2 regions of the Bacillus sp. 3255 genome follow, and region 1 is predicted to be linked to the other one. Evidence: riboswitches for the same ligand, from Rfam matches in the RefSeq annotation. Region 1 holds a riboswitch; the other holds the start of a gene.
What was found. Region 1 has a riboswitch for cyclic di-GMP ahead of J2X61_RS32050 (putative bifunctional diguanylate cyclase/phosphodiesterase). Riboswitches for the same ligand answer to the same signal wherever they lie in the genome.
Positions count from the first base shown of each region.

Region 1 (5,121 bases):
TTTTTATTACCTTAAACTAAGAACAAGGCTAGTTAGTATAACTAGCCTTGTTTGAACATAAGCAAACCTATCGTTCGTAACCGCTATGCCTTGTATGCACCTATTATGGTTTCTCAGGAACTTTAATTTCGCCGCTGATGATTTTTGCTTTGTACTCGTCAACTTTTTTCAAGATTTCGGCGGATACGTTTTTCTTGGAAGTTTCCGGAAGACCTACGCCGTCATCTTTCAGACCCAATGTCACGACTTTGCCGCCTTGGAATTTGTTGTCGATCAGGTCCTTGGACACACGTGCAACCGCATTGTCGACACGCTTCAACATGGACGTCAATGTCACTTCGTCGCCGAATTCAAGGGACTGGTCTTTATCTACACCGATAACCCATACTTTTTTACCGGATTTCACACGGTCTTTGGCTTCGTTAAATACGCCGTTACCTGTGGAGCCTGCAGCATGGAAAATGATATCCGCGCCGTCGTTGTAGATCGTAGCTGCCGCCGCTTTCCCAAGGTCAGGCTTGTCGAATGCGCCTGTGTAGTTGATTTTGATCGTGGCACTAGGGTTAACGGCCTTCACGCCGGCAACGAAACCAGCTTCGAAGCGTTTGATAACCGGAATGTCGATACCGCCGACGAAACCGATTTTGTTGGATTTTGTCGTAAGACCGGCTACAACCCCTACGAGGTAGGAACCTTCTTGCTCGGAGAACGTAACGGATTCCACGTTAGGAGCTTCCACAACGTTATCGATGATCGCCAACTTCGCGTTCGGATTTTGCGTTGCAACCGTTTTAAGCGCATCGCCCATCAAGAAGCCGATTCCCCAAGTCAAGTTGTAGTTATCCTTCACGAATTGGTTCAAGTTCGGCACATAATCCGCGTCGCTTTTACTTTCCAGGTTTTTCACTTTTGCGCCTGTTTGTTTCTCAAGCCCTTTCAGGCCTTCCCATGCGCTTTGGTTAAAAGATTTATCGTTTACGCCGCCGATGTCAGTAACCATGCCGATTTTGAAATCTTTACCGCTGTTGTTGCTCGGTGCTGCGGATGCCGCACTGCTAGCTGCCGGAGTCGCAGAGGCCGCCGGTTGCGTTTCTTCTTTTTTGCCGCAACCCGCCAAAGCAAGCGCGGAAACCGTTACTGCCATAAGCGCCGTTGTGAGTACTTTTTTCATCAATGTTACCCCCAAAAGATAAATTTAAAATTGTACCTTGAATCCCAAATTATAGTATGGCCAGATCAAGTTCAATTATGTAATGCTTACGATAGATTGAGTGTATCATTTTGGATGATGGGAGAAAAGAAATCCACGCGTAATTAAACATAATTCGTTATGTAAAACAAGTTGACATGATCTTTTTGTAAAGCCCCACAATATAGGTTCAAAGCCCCAATTACTGATTATACAACCATCGGTTAATAAAATCTAGATGACCCATTATAAAATCTAATCGGCCATTAAACGTAGGAAATCGCGCGGGGATAAAGGGGGATTGAACAACTGTCCTTGCACTTCCGAACACCGCAAAAACTTCAAATATTCGAGCTGCTCCTCGGTTTCGACACCTTTCGCAATCAGCTTCAGTCCCAAGCGCTCAGCCATGCGCGTGATGGCGACAGCCAGCTGCTTGTTCTCGTCGTCTTCGACCAAATCCCTGATCAACGTGCTGTCCAGCTTCACACTGTCGAATGGCAAGCCTTCCATACCGCTTCGCGTTAACAGCCCCGTGCTCAAGTCATCCATGGCGATGCGCACGCCCAGCCTCTTCAGCAGAATCAGCTTCTCGCTGGCTTCCTGCACGTTGGAAGATGTGATGCTCTCCGTCAGATCCAGCTCGACCAGCCCAGGATCAATGCCCGTTTCTTGCAGCAGCTGTGCGACTTCCATCGTGAAGCCTGCATCTTTGAACTGCGAAGCCGTGATCGGCATCGTCATTCTCAAGGGCTTATGCCCAGCATCCTGCCACGCTTGCAGCTGCCTGCACGCCGTCCGAATCGCCCATGTGCCGATCGGGACCATAAGGCCCAGCTCTTCGGCCGCCTTCCTCCAGTCCACCGGCGAGGAGAGCCGCTTGCCTGCTTGGTCCCAATGCAAGATGACTTCCATCCCGATGAGCCGGCGGCTCGCGATCTCATACTGCGGCTGATACAACAGTTCGAACTGCTGGCGCTCCAACGCAGTGCGCAGCTCACTTTCCATGTGAGCTTTACTTTTTACCATGACATCGATTTCGGAGGCGTAGAATTGGAAGCGGTTGTTACCAAGACTTTTGGCTGTATACATGGCATCGTCCGCATATTGCAGAAGCTGCTCGGGCTGGGTGCCGTCCAGCGGGTACAGGGCAATGCCCATGCTAGCCGTGATGATAACCGGCTTCCCGTCCAGTATGAACGGCTCATCCAATACCGCCTGGATACGCGAGGCCACCACTCTGACATCCTCCGGCTTGGCGAAAGCTTCAAGCAATATAATAAATTCGTCCCCGCCCTGCCGGTAGACCGTATCCGAACCGCGCAGACAGCCTAGCAATCTATCGGCTGCCTGACGAATCAGACGGTCCCCATAGGCGTGACCTAAGGAATCGTTCACTTCTTTGAACCGGTCCATATCCAGGAAGACGACCGCAGCCAGCTCTTCATTGCGCTGCGCATGCAGCAAGGCCCGCTTCAACCGGTCATCGAACAACCGGCGGTTAGGCAAACCCGTCAACGTATCATGATAGGCCAAATACGCAAGCTGTTTGCTCTTCTCTTCCTCTTGCCTCTGCGTCAGCCGCAGTTGGCGGATCCATATGGCAACCAAGAGGCAGACCAAGGCTTGAACCAGCAACCACAGTAACAGCAGCGGCGTAAATCTGAAAGAAGCGGCTGCAAGCAGATTGACGGTCAGTACAAAGAAGGCCAGAATGCCCACATAGCGCTGTTCCTGCACCTGTATCCGTTCAATCCACTTCAAGAGTAAGCTTCTCATCGGGGAACCTCCATTCAATCATCAAAAAAGGCTATTCCACTTGGAATAGCCGTAGGCGCACCTGTATCGGTAAACTGCATCCTCTCGGCAGCTCAGCCGTCATCGTTGCAAGGCAACCTAAGACCTGGAGCTTTGCGTCCTTACCTTTCGGCAAGTTTGCCTTTAACCATATTCAGGTAAAAAACGGGACTATATAACTATATCACAGAGGCTTTCATTTTGGCTATTTTTACTTAAATTAGTAAATTAAATAGTTTCGGGTCCTTATTGATTTCGATGTATCCATAGTCCTTGCGGGACAAGCGCTCAATGAGCCCCTCGTAGTCATCTTTGTTTTTCAGCTCAATGCCGACCAGAGCGGGCGCATCGTCACGGTTGTTCTTCTTCGTATACTCGAACCGGGTAATATCGTCCGTAGGTCCCAGTACCTCCTCCAGAAATTCGCGCAAGGCGCCTGCACGCTGCGGGAAGTTGAGGATAAAGTAATGCTTTAGGCCTTCATAGATAAGCGAACGCTCTTTGATTTGCTGCATCCGGTCAATATCGTTATTACCGCCGCTAATGATGCAGACGACGTTCTTGCCGCGAATTTGCTCCCGGTATGCATCAAGCGCCGCAACGGGCAGCGCACCCGCCGGCTCGATCACGATCGCATTGTTATTGTACAGCTCAAGGATTGTCGTGCACTCCTTACCGGACGGAATAATCACGATGTCATCCAGCTTCTCCTTGCAGATCTCGAACGTCAGTTCACCGACTTGTTTCACGGCCGCGCCGTCCACGAATTTCTCGATGGAATTCAAGGTCACAACCTTGCCTTGCTTCAGTGCCTCCTGCATGCTGGCAGCGCCCTCCGGCTCAACGCCGATAATCTTCGTGTACGGCGAAACGCTGTCCACATAAGTTGCAACGCCTGCCACAAGCCCGCCTCCGCCGATTGTTGCAAAGATAAAGTCCGGCGTATCCGACATTTGGTTCATAATTTCGAGACCGACCGTTCCTTGCCCCGCAATCGTGCGAATATCATCGAACGGATGAATGAACACCTTGTTCTCTTTCTCACAATAGGCCTTGGCCTGCGCCGAGGAATCGTCGAAGGAGTCCCCCGTCAGAATCACCTCGACGAAAGCCCCGCCGAACAGCTTCACCTGCGAAATCTTCTGTCGGGGCGTCGTTGTCGGCATGAAAATTTTGCCTTCGATGCCGAGCTGCTTGCAGGAGTACGCCACTCCCTGCGCGTGGTTGCCCGCGCTGGCGCACACGACACCCGCCTCGCGTTCCTCAGGCGTCAAGCTTTGAATGACATTGTACGCGCCGCGAATTTTGAACGACCGGACGACCTGCATATCTTCACGTTTCAAATAAACGTTGCATTCATACAAGTTAGAGAGCAGCTCATTGCGTTGTAAAGGCGACGGTTCGATCACCTTGCTGAGCACATGATTGGCCCTAATAATTTCTTCCAAACCTACTTTTCCGGAAACAACCATTCTTCTCTTACTTCCTTTCTCTCCAAAATATGCGAATGAAAAATTTAAAGATTATTGTAGCATATCTCAGAGCGGCTGTACGAGAATATTATTGGAAAGGTTCCGCAAGCTTCATAAAAGTCTCTGTTTCAGATCCCATCCCTGAGGGTATTAAAGAAACAAGAACCTGCAAAGGAGTGATCGCTATGTCGACTCAGCCATCACGCAACTATGAAATCGAAGAACGCCATGTGGAGAAGAAATCGGATTCCAGCTTAGTAGCATCGACTTTCATCAAGTATGCGGCTTACATCGTCATCACCTTCGGCATTCTGTACTTCCTCGTTCAATATGTATTTCCTTTGTTCTAAGATCGTTATACGGCAATAGAAAGGGGCTGCCTTAAGTAGTTACGACTACTTCCGGCAGCCCTCTTCACTTGCAGCGAATCGTTATCCTAGTAGTAGTAGCGAGGAGGCTCTTGCAGCTCGGCACGCTTCTGAAGGAAGCGATAGAAGGCGCTGGCTGCCTGCGCTTTGGAGACTTCTTGCTGCGGTGCGAACTTCCCGTCCGTAAGCGTCATAATGTTCAGCCCTAGCACGATGGCCGCCACGCCCACATCCTTAAGCTCTGCGGCGTCAGCGAACTGCGAATTGAACACGCCGTCGTATTGCGACAGGCTCT
Region 1 is NZ_JAVDUS010000027.1:39,474-44,594, reverse strand. It holds gene J2X61_RS32055 (BMP family lipoprotein) at 104-1,171, opposite strand; gene J2X61_RS32050 (putative bifunctional diguanylate cyclase/phosphodiesterase) at 1,445-2,968, opposite strand; cyclic di-GMP riboswitch class I at 3,052-3,139, opposite strand; gene ilvA (threonine ammonia-lyase IlvA) at 3,202-4,458, opposite strand; gene J2X61_RS32040 (hypothetical protein) at 4,644-4,808, shown strand; gene J2X61_RS32035 (S-layer homology domain-containing protein) at 4,895-5,121, opposite strand, start outside.

Region 2 (5,121 bases), on a different contig from region 1:
CTGTCAACGCATAAAGGAGAGTACCCAATGACATCGATAATAGAAATGAGCAATGTTTGGTGGCAGCGTGACGATAAAACGATCCTGCAAGGAATCGACTGGCACGTAAACAAAGGCGAGCATTGGGCTGTACTGGGTCTTAACGGATCGGGAAAAACGACTATTCTGAACATGATCAACGGCTATATGTGGCCTACCCAAGGGCAAATTTCCGTTCTTGGCCATCCTTTCGGGAGCGTGGATCTGAGAGATTTGCGCAAAAGGATCGGCTGGGTATCCTCCTCCCTGCAGGAAAAGCTGTATGCTTCCGACCGGACACAGCATGTCGTCATTAGCGGCAAGCACGCGTCCATCGGTCTGTACGAGAAGCCGAGCGAGGCGGATGTCGAGCAGGCGAGACATTGGATGCAGCGACTTTCCTGTCTCCATCTCTATGACAGGACGTATCAGTCCTGCTCGCAAGGGGAGAAGCAGAAGCTGCTTATTGCCAGGGCGCTCATGGCTTCGCCGAAGCTGCTGATCCTGGATGAAGCGACGAACGGGCTCGATTTCCTGTCCCGGGAAGCCTTGTTGGCCAGCATCGATGAATTGGCTCAAGGGCCGGATGCGCCGACACTGCTGTTCGTCACGCACCATATCGAAGAGATTTTGCCTGTGTTCAGCCGGTCGCTGTTAATTCGGCGCGGCGAGGTGTTCGCCAGAGGGTTGTCGCGCGATGTGTTGACGAGCGCAGGCTTATCCGCCTTTTTCGAGACGGAAGTCGAGGTTAACTGGAGGGGCGAGCGCCCATGGCTATCTATTCCTTCTAGCGATTGAGCTTGAACAACGCAATAGGATCAGTATGTCAAGCCGCCTGTGTAGAGGCACCTATAACGGCATTATTCGACCTAACGCAGTGAAAGAAGTACAGAAATTTCGTGGCTGCGGAGATCCCCGAAACGGAAGAATGGAGCCGATTACTAACAAAGGATGTATTCCAGGTGAATCATCGACATGCGGTATTTACAATCGATGAAGGGCTGTGGAATCTTTTTTGCTGGATAGAAAAATGTTGAAAGAGTTCATGGACGAGGCCGTACGGATGATTAAAGAACATTTTGAGAAGAAGCATAAGATCGGACCGTCAGGGCGATATTCCCTGACGGTTTTTCTTAAACTGCGGCGGGGCGGGGCTCTCTCGTTGAGGGAGCCGAGCTTTTCTTGGTCAGCCGCAGGTCGTAACTGGAATTTCTCCCGTTATTCGCGAGGAATTTAGCCCAGTTGTACGAATAAAGGGAATTCCTCCCGTTCATTCATCCCCATTTCGCGTAAAGGCTGCGAGTACGGGCTGAATAACGGGAGGAATTCCTGTTATTCAGCATTCGAGGATTCGCCAGGCTGCATGTAACAGGAGAAATTCCCACTATGGGCGGGACTCTCGGTAGAGGCTTGGCTCTCTTAGAGGAGCCGAGCTTTCTTGTATAGATTCTTCATACTTGAATCAGGGTTTTCCTGACGGACAATCTTAGACAAAAAAGAACACGGAACGCCGTTTTTCGTGTATAATGGGTTTTTGATGTCTTGACCGTAGGTAAATTAATAGCTAGAGGAGTCCATCCTGATGAATCGATTGCGCGGTTTTCTTGGTTCGTATCATCCGATTGTACATACGTTAATACTTGGAACGGTCATGGCCAGAGCGGCATCTTCCATGAGCTTGCCTTTTCTGGCGATTTATTTGGCCAAGCATACATCGATGAGTGCGGTTATGATCGGTATCGTCATCGGCATGGGTTCGTTAGCTGGGACCGTAGGGGGCTTCATCGGGGGCAATTTATCCGACCGGTTCGGCAGACGCATCATTATGTTAGCGGCACTTTTCGGATGGGCGGTCGTATTCGTCGGGTTCAGTCTCGTGAAACTGCCGATTCTGTTCATGCTGCTTAATATGTTGAACGGCTTATGCCGCTCGTTCTATGAGCCGGTGTCGCAGGCGTTGATGGCGGACTTGACGGAGCCGGCCAAAAGGCTGCGCGTGTTCTCAATGAGATATATGGCAATCAATGTGGGCGTTGCCGTAGGGCCGCTATTGGGGGCATTTTTTGCAACGATGGATGGGGCGCTGCCTTTTCTGCTCACTGGCATTGTCTACTTCATCTATGCGGTCACGCTCTATGTTCTGCTTATCGTATTCGGGATTAAACAAATTGAAGGCGAGAAGAAGCAGCCGGTGACATTCGTCTCTGCCTTGCGGGTCGTACACAAGGATATTACGTTTCGCTTCTATATCCTCGGCGGCATTATCGGCGCCATCGGTTATTCGCAGGTGATGGTCACACTTTCTCAGTATTTGGAGCAAAACTTCGCCGAAGGCGTCAATATGTTTGCAATCCTCATGAGTGTGAATGCGATTGTTGTCATTGCGCTGCAAATTCCGCTCACGCGGATTTCGGACAAGTATACGCCCCTTGCGACGATCGTTGCCGGTAATCTGATGTTCGCTCTCGGGGATATCGGGTTCGCCTTCTCGCATAACCTGGGTTGGATGATTGGATCTATGGCGATTTTTACACTTGGGGAAATATTGAATTATCCGGCGGCTAACATGCTGATCGATAAACTAGCTCCCGAGCATATGCGCGGCACTTATTTTGGGGCTCAAACCCTAACGAATATCGGTCATTTCATGGGTCCTTGGGTGGGCGGTTTCCTGCTTGTCGCTTATGGCGGCAGTACCTTGTATCTGGTTATGGCGGTTGTGATCATGGCTGGATCGTTGTTTTACTGGAAAGGTGCCACAAATCTACAAATGCACCTAAAAAATACGTCGAAAAAAGAAATTTTATGAATAAAATTGCAAAATTAGTTCTTTTGAACTATACGTTTTCGAAACAACTTCCCTTATCCTTGAGAGTGTAGTTCATTTTCATGTCAAAAGACTTCACATTACATCTCGAAATGGCAAAGCTGGCGAAAGTCAGTGACGCAAAGCTAAAGGGGCTTCCTTGTTCCGAAACGGACTCGTTGCCAGCCAGTTGCCGAACGATTGGGTACTCAACTTAGACCCCCCTGCGATCGGTTCACCAAGGTGGGGTTTTTCGCTGTGATAACGAATCGTACAACAAATCTTACAAAGGAGGATCAAGCAGCATGCAGTTCGAATTGCAGGAAGAGCAGAAAGTAACATCGCTTTGCGGCAACCATGTTGCCCGTTTGGTACCATCCTCAGATGGGCCCAAGCTATTAATTAATCGTGAAGAATATTCTCTGAAAGAAGCTTGCTGGGATGTTGAAATGTTTCATGGAAGAAGCAGCAGCATCTTGATTTTCTATTGGAAAGGCGAAGTTAAGCTGTCGGTGAAAATGCCGGCGATGCCGCAAATCGAAGCCTTCATGACAAGACTTTATCAAATATTAACGTTCAAATTGAGAACGGCACAGCCTCTTTAGGGCGGGCCGTTCTTTTTTTTGCGTCTGTATCGTATATCCGACAAAATCATTGTCACCCATCGGCAGGTGCTGATATAATGGGATTCTATAAGGTTGAATAGTGCTTAAGCACTATCCATTAGGGGGATTCATGGGATGAGATTAATCACACGTTCTGATTTTGACGGCTTAGTCTGTGCGATGCTTTTCAAAAAAATGAAAATGGTCGATGAAATGAAATTCGTTCATCCCAAAGATATGCAGGACGGTCTCATCGAAGTAACGGAGAATGATATTTTGGCGAATGTGCCGTACGTTCCGGGCTGCGGATTATGGTTCGATCATCACTCCAGCGAGCTGGAGCGGATGGGCGAGAAGGTGGCGTTCAAAGGGGAAACCCGCATTGCACCGAGTGCGGCGCGCGTTGTCTATGATTATTACGGCGGCAAGGAAACATTCGGCGATATTGATGACATTATGCAGGGCGTGGACAAAGCGGACGCTGCGCAGTTCAGCAAAGACGATATTTTGAACCCATCAGGTTGGGATCTGCTCTCCTTTATTATGGATGCCCGGACAGGGCTTGGCCGGTACCGCGACTACCGGATCAGCAACTATCAGTTGATGGAAGATCTGGTGGATCACTGTGCTGTCATGACTGTCGATCAAATCATGGAGCTTCCGGATGTGAAAGAGCGTGTAACCAGGTACTATGAGCTGGATGCGTTGTACCGGGACATGCTGCATACCTATACGCGGACAGAGGGGAATGTAGTCATTACCGACCTTCGCGGCGTCGAGACGATATACCCGGGTAACCGTTTCATGGTGTATGCGTTATATCCGGAGCAAAATGTTTCCATCTGGATCGTGGACGGGCGTAACAAACAAAATTGTGTATTCGCCTGCGGCCACAGCATCGTGAACCGTTCGTCGAACACGAACATCGGAACGTTAATGCTCCAGTACGGCGGCGGAGGCCACCATGCGGCAGGCACTTGCCAGGTTGACTATGCGCAAGCTGAGGACATTCTGCAGAAAATCGTTGAAACGATGAGAGCAGACGGTTAAAATAAGTAAAACGAACCGCAGGAGGGGGAGTCCCGGAATGCGGTTTTTTGCCGAAGTCGGGAGGACGAACGAATGAACATTGCACGTATTCATCATGTAGCCATTATTAGCTCGGATTACGAGCGTTCCAAGCATTTCTATGTCGACCTGCTGGGCATGACGGTGATTGCCGAGACGTACCGGGCGGAGCGGGATTCGTATAAGCTGGATTTGCGGATAGGCGAGTCGGAGCAGCAGATTGAATTGTTTTCGTTCCCGAATCCGCCGTTAAGGGTGAACCGGCCTGAGGCGCGGGGATTGCGGCATTTGGCGTTCGTGGTAGCGAATATGGACGATAGCGTGAGAGACTTGGAGAGCAAAGGAATATCGGTCGAGCCCGTGCGCATCGATCCGGTAACCGGCGACCGGTATACGTTCTTTGCGGATCCGGACGGGCTTCCTCTGGAGCTGGTGGAATATACAGACGGGCACGCAACATAGGTCCAAGATCATAATAAGGGCTATCTGCGCCAGATCATGATGATCTGGCGCAGATAGCCCTGTTTTGTATAGGTGCCTATGCATGGTGCGAGTTTTTCTGGAAAGAAACGAACAGGTCGGTAATCAGTTTGGCGAGTATGGTCACCAGGAAATAAAGCAGGA
Region 2 is NZ_JAVDUS010000002.1:222,997-228,117, reverse strand. It holds gene J2X61_RS03595 (MFS transporter) at 1-14, shown strand, start outside; gene J2X61_RS03590 (ABC transporter ATP-binding protein) at 28-816, shown strand; partial or broken gene J2X61_RS36565 (IS91 family transposase) at 842-1,123, shown strand; gene J2X61_RS03585 (MDR family MFS transporter) at 1,601-2,827, shown strand; cyclic di-GMP riboswitch class I at 2,930-3,022, shown strand; gene J2X61_RS03580 (hypothetical protein) at 3,130-3,429, shown strand; gene J2X61_RS03575 (exopolyphosphatase) at 3,565-4,479, shown strand; gene gloA2 (SMU1112c/YaeR family gloxylase I-like metalloprotein) at 4,552-4,959, shown strand; gene J2X61_RS03565 (CBO0543 family protein) at 5,036-5,121, opposite strand, start outside.
Region 2: linked by a shared signal. The riboswitch ahead of J2X61_RS03580 (hypothetical protein) and the one ahead of J2X61_RS32050 (putative bifunctional diguanylate cyclase/phosphodiesterase) in region 1 are both predicted to bind cyclic di-GMP.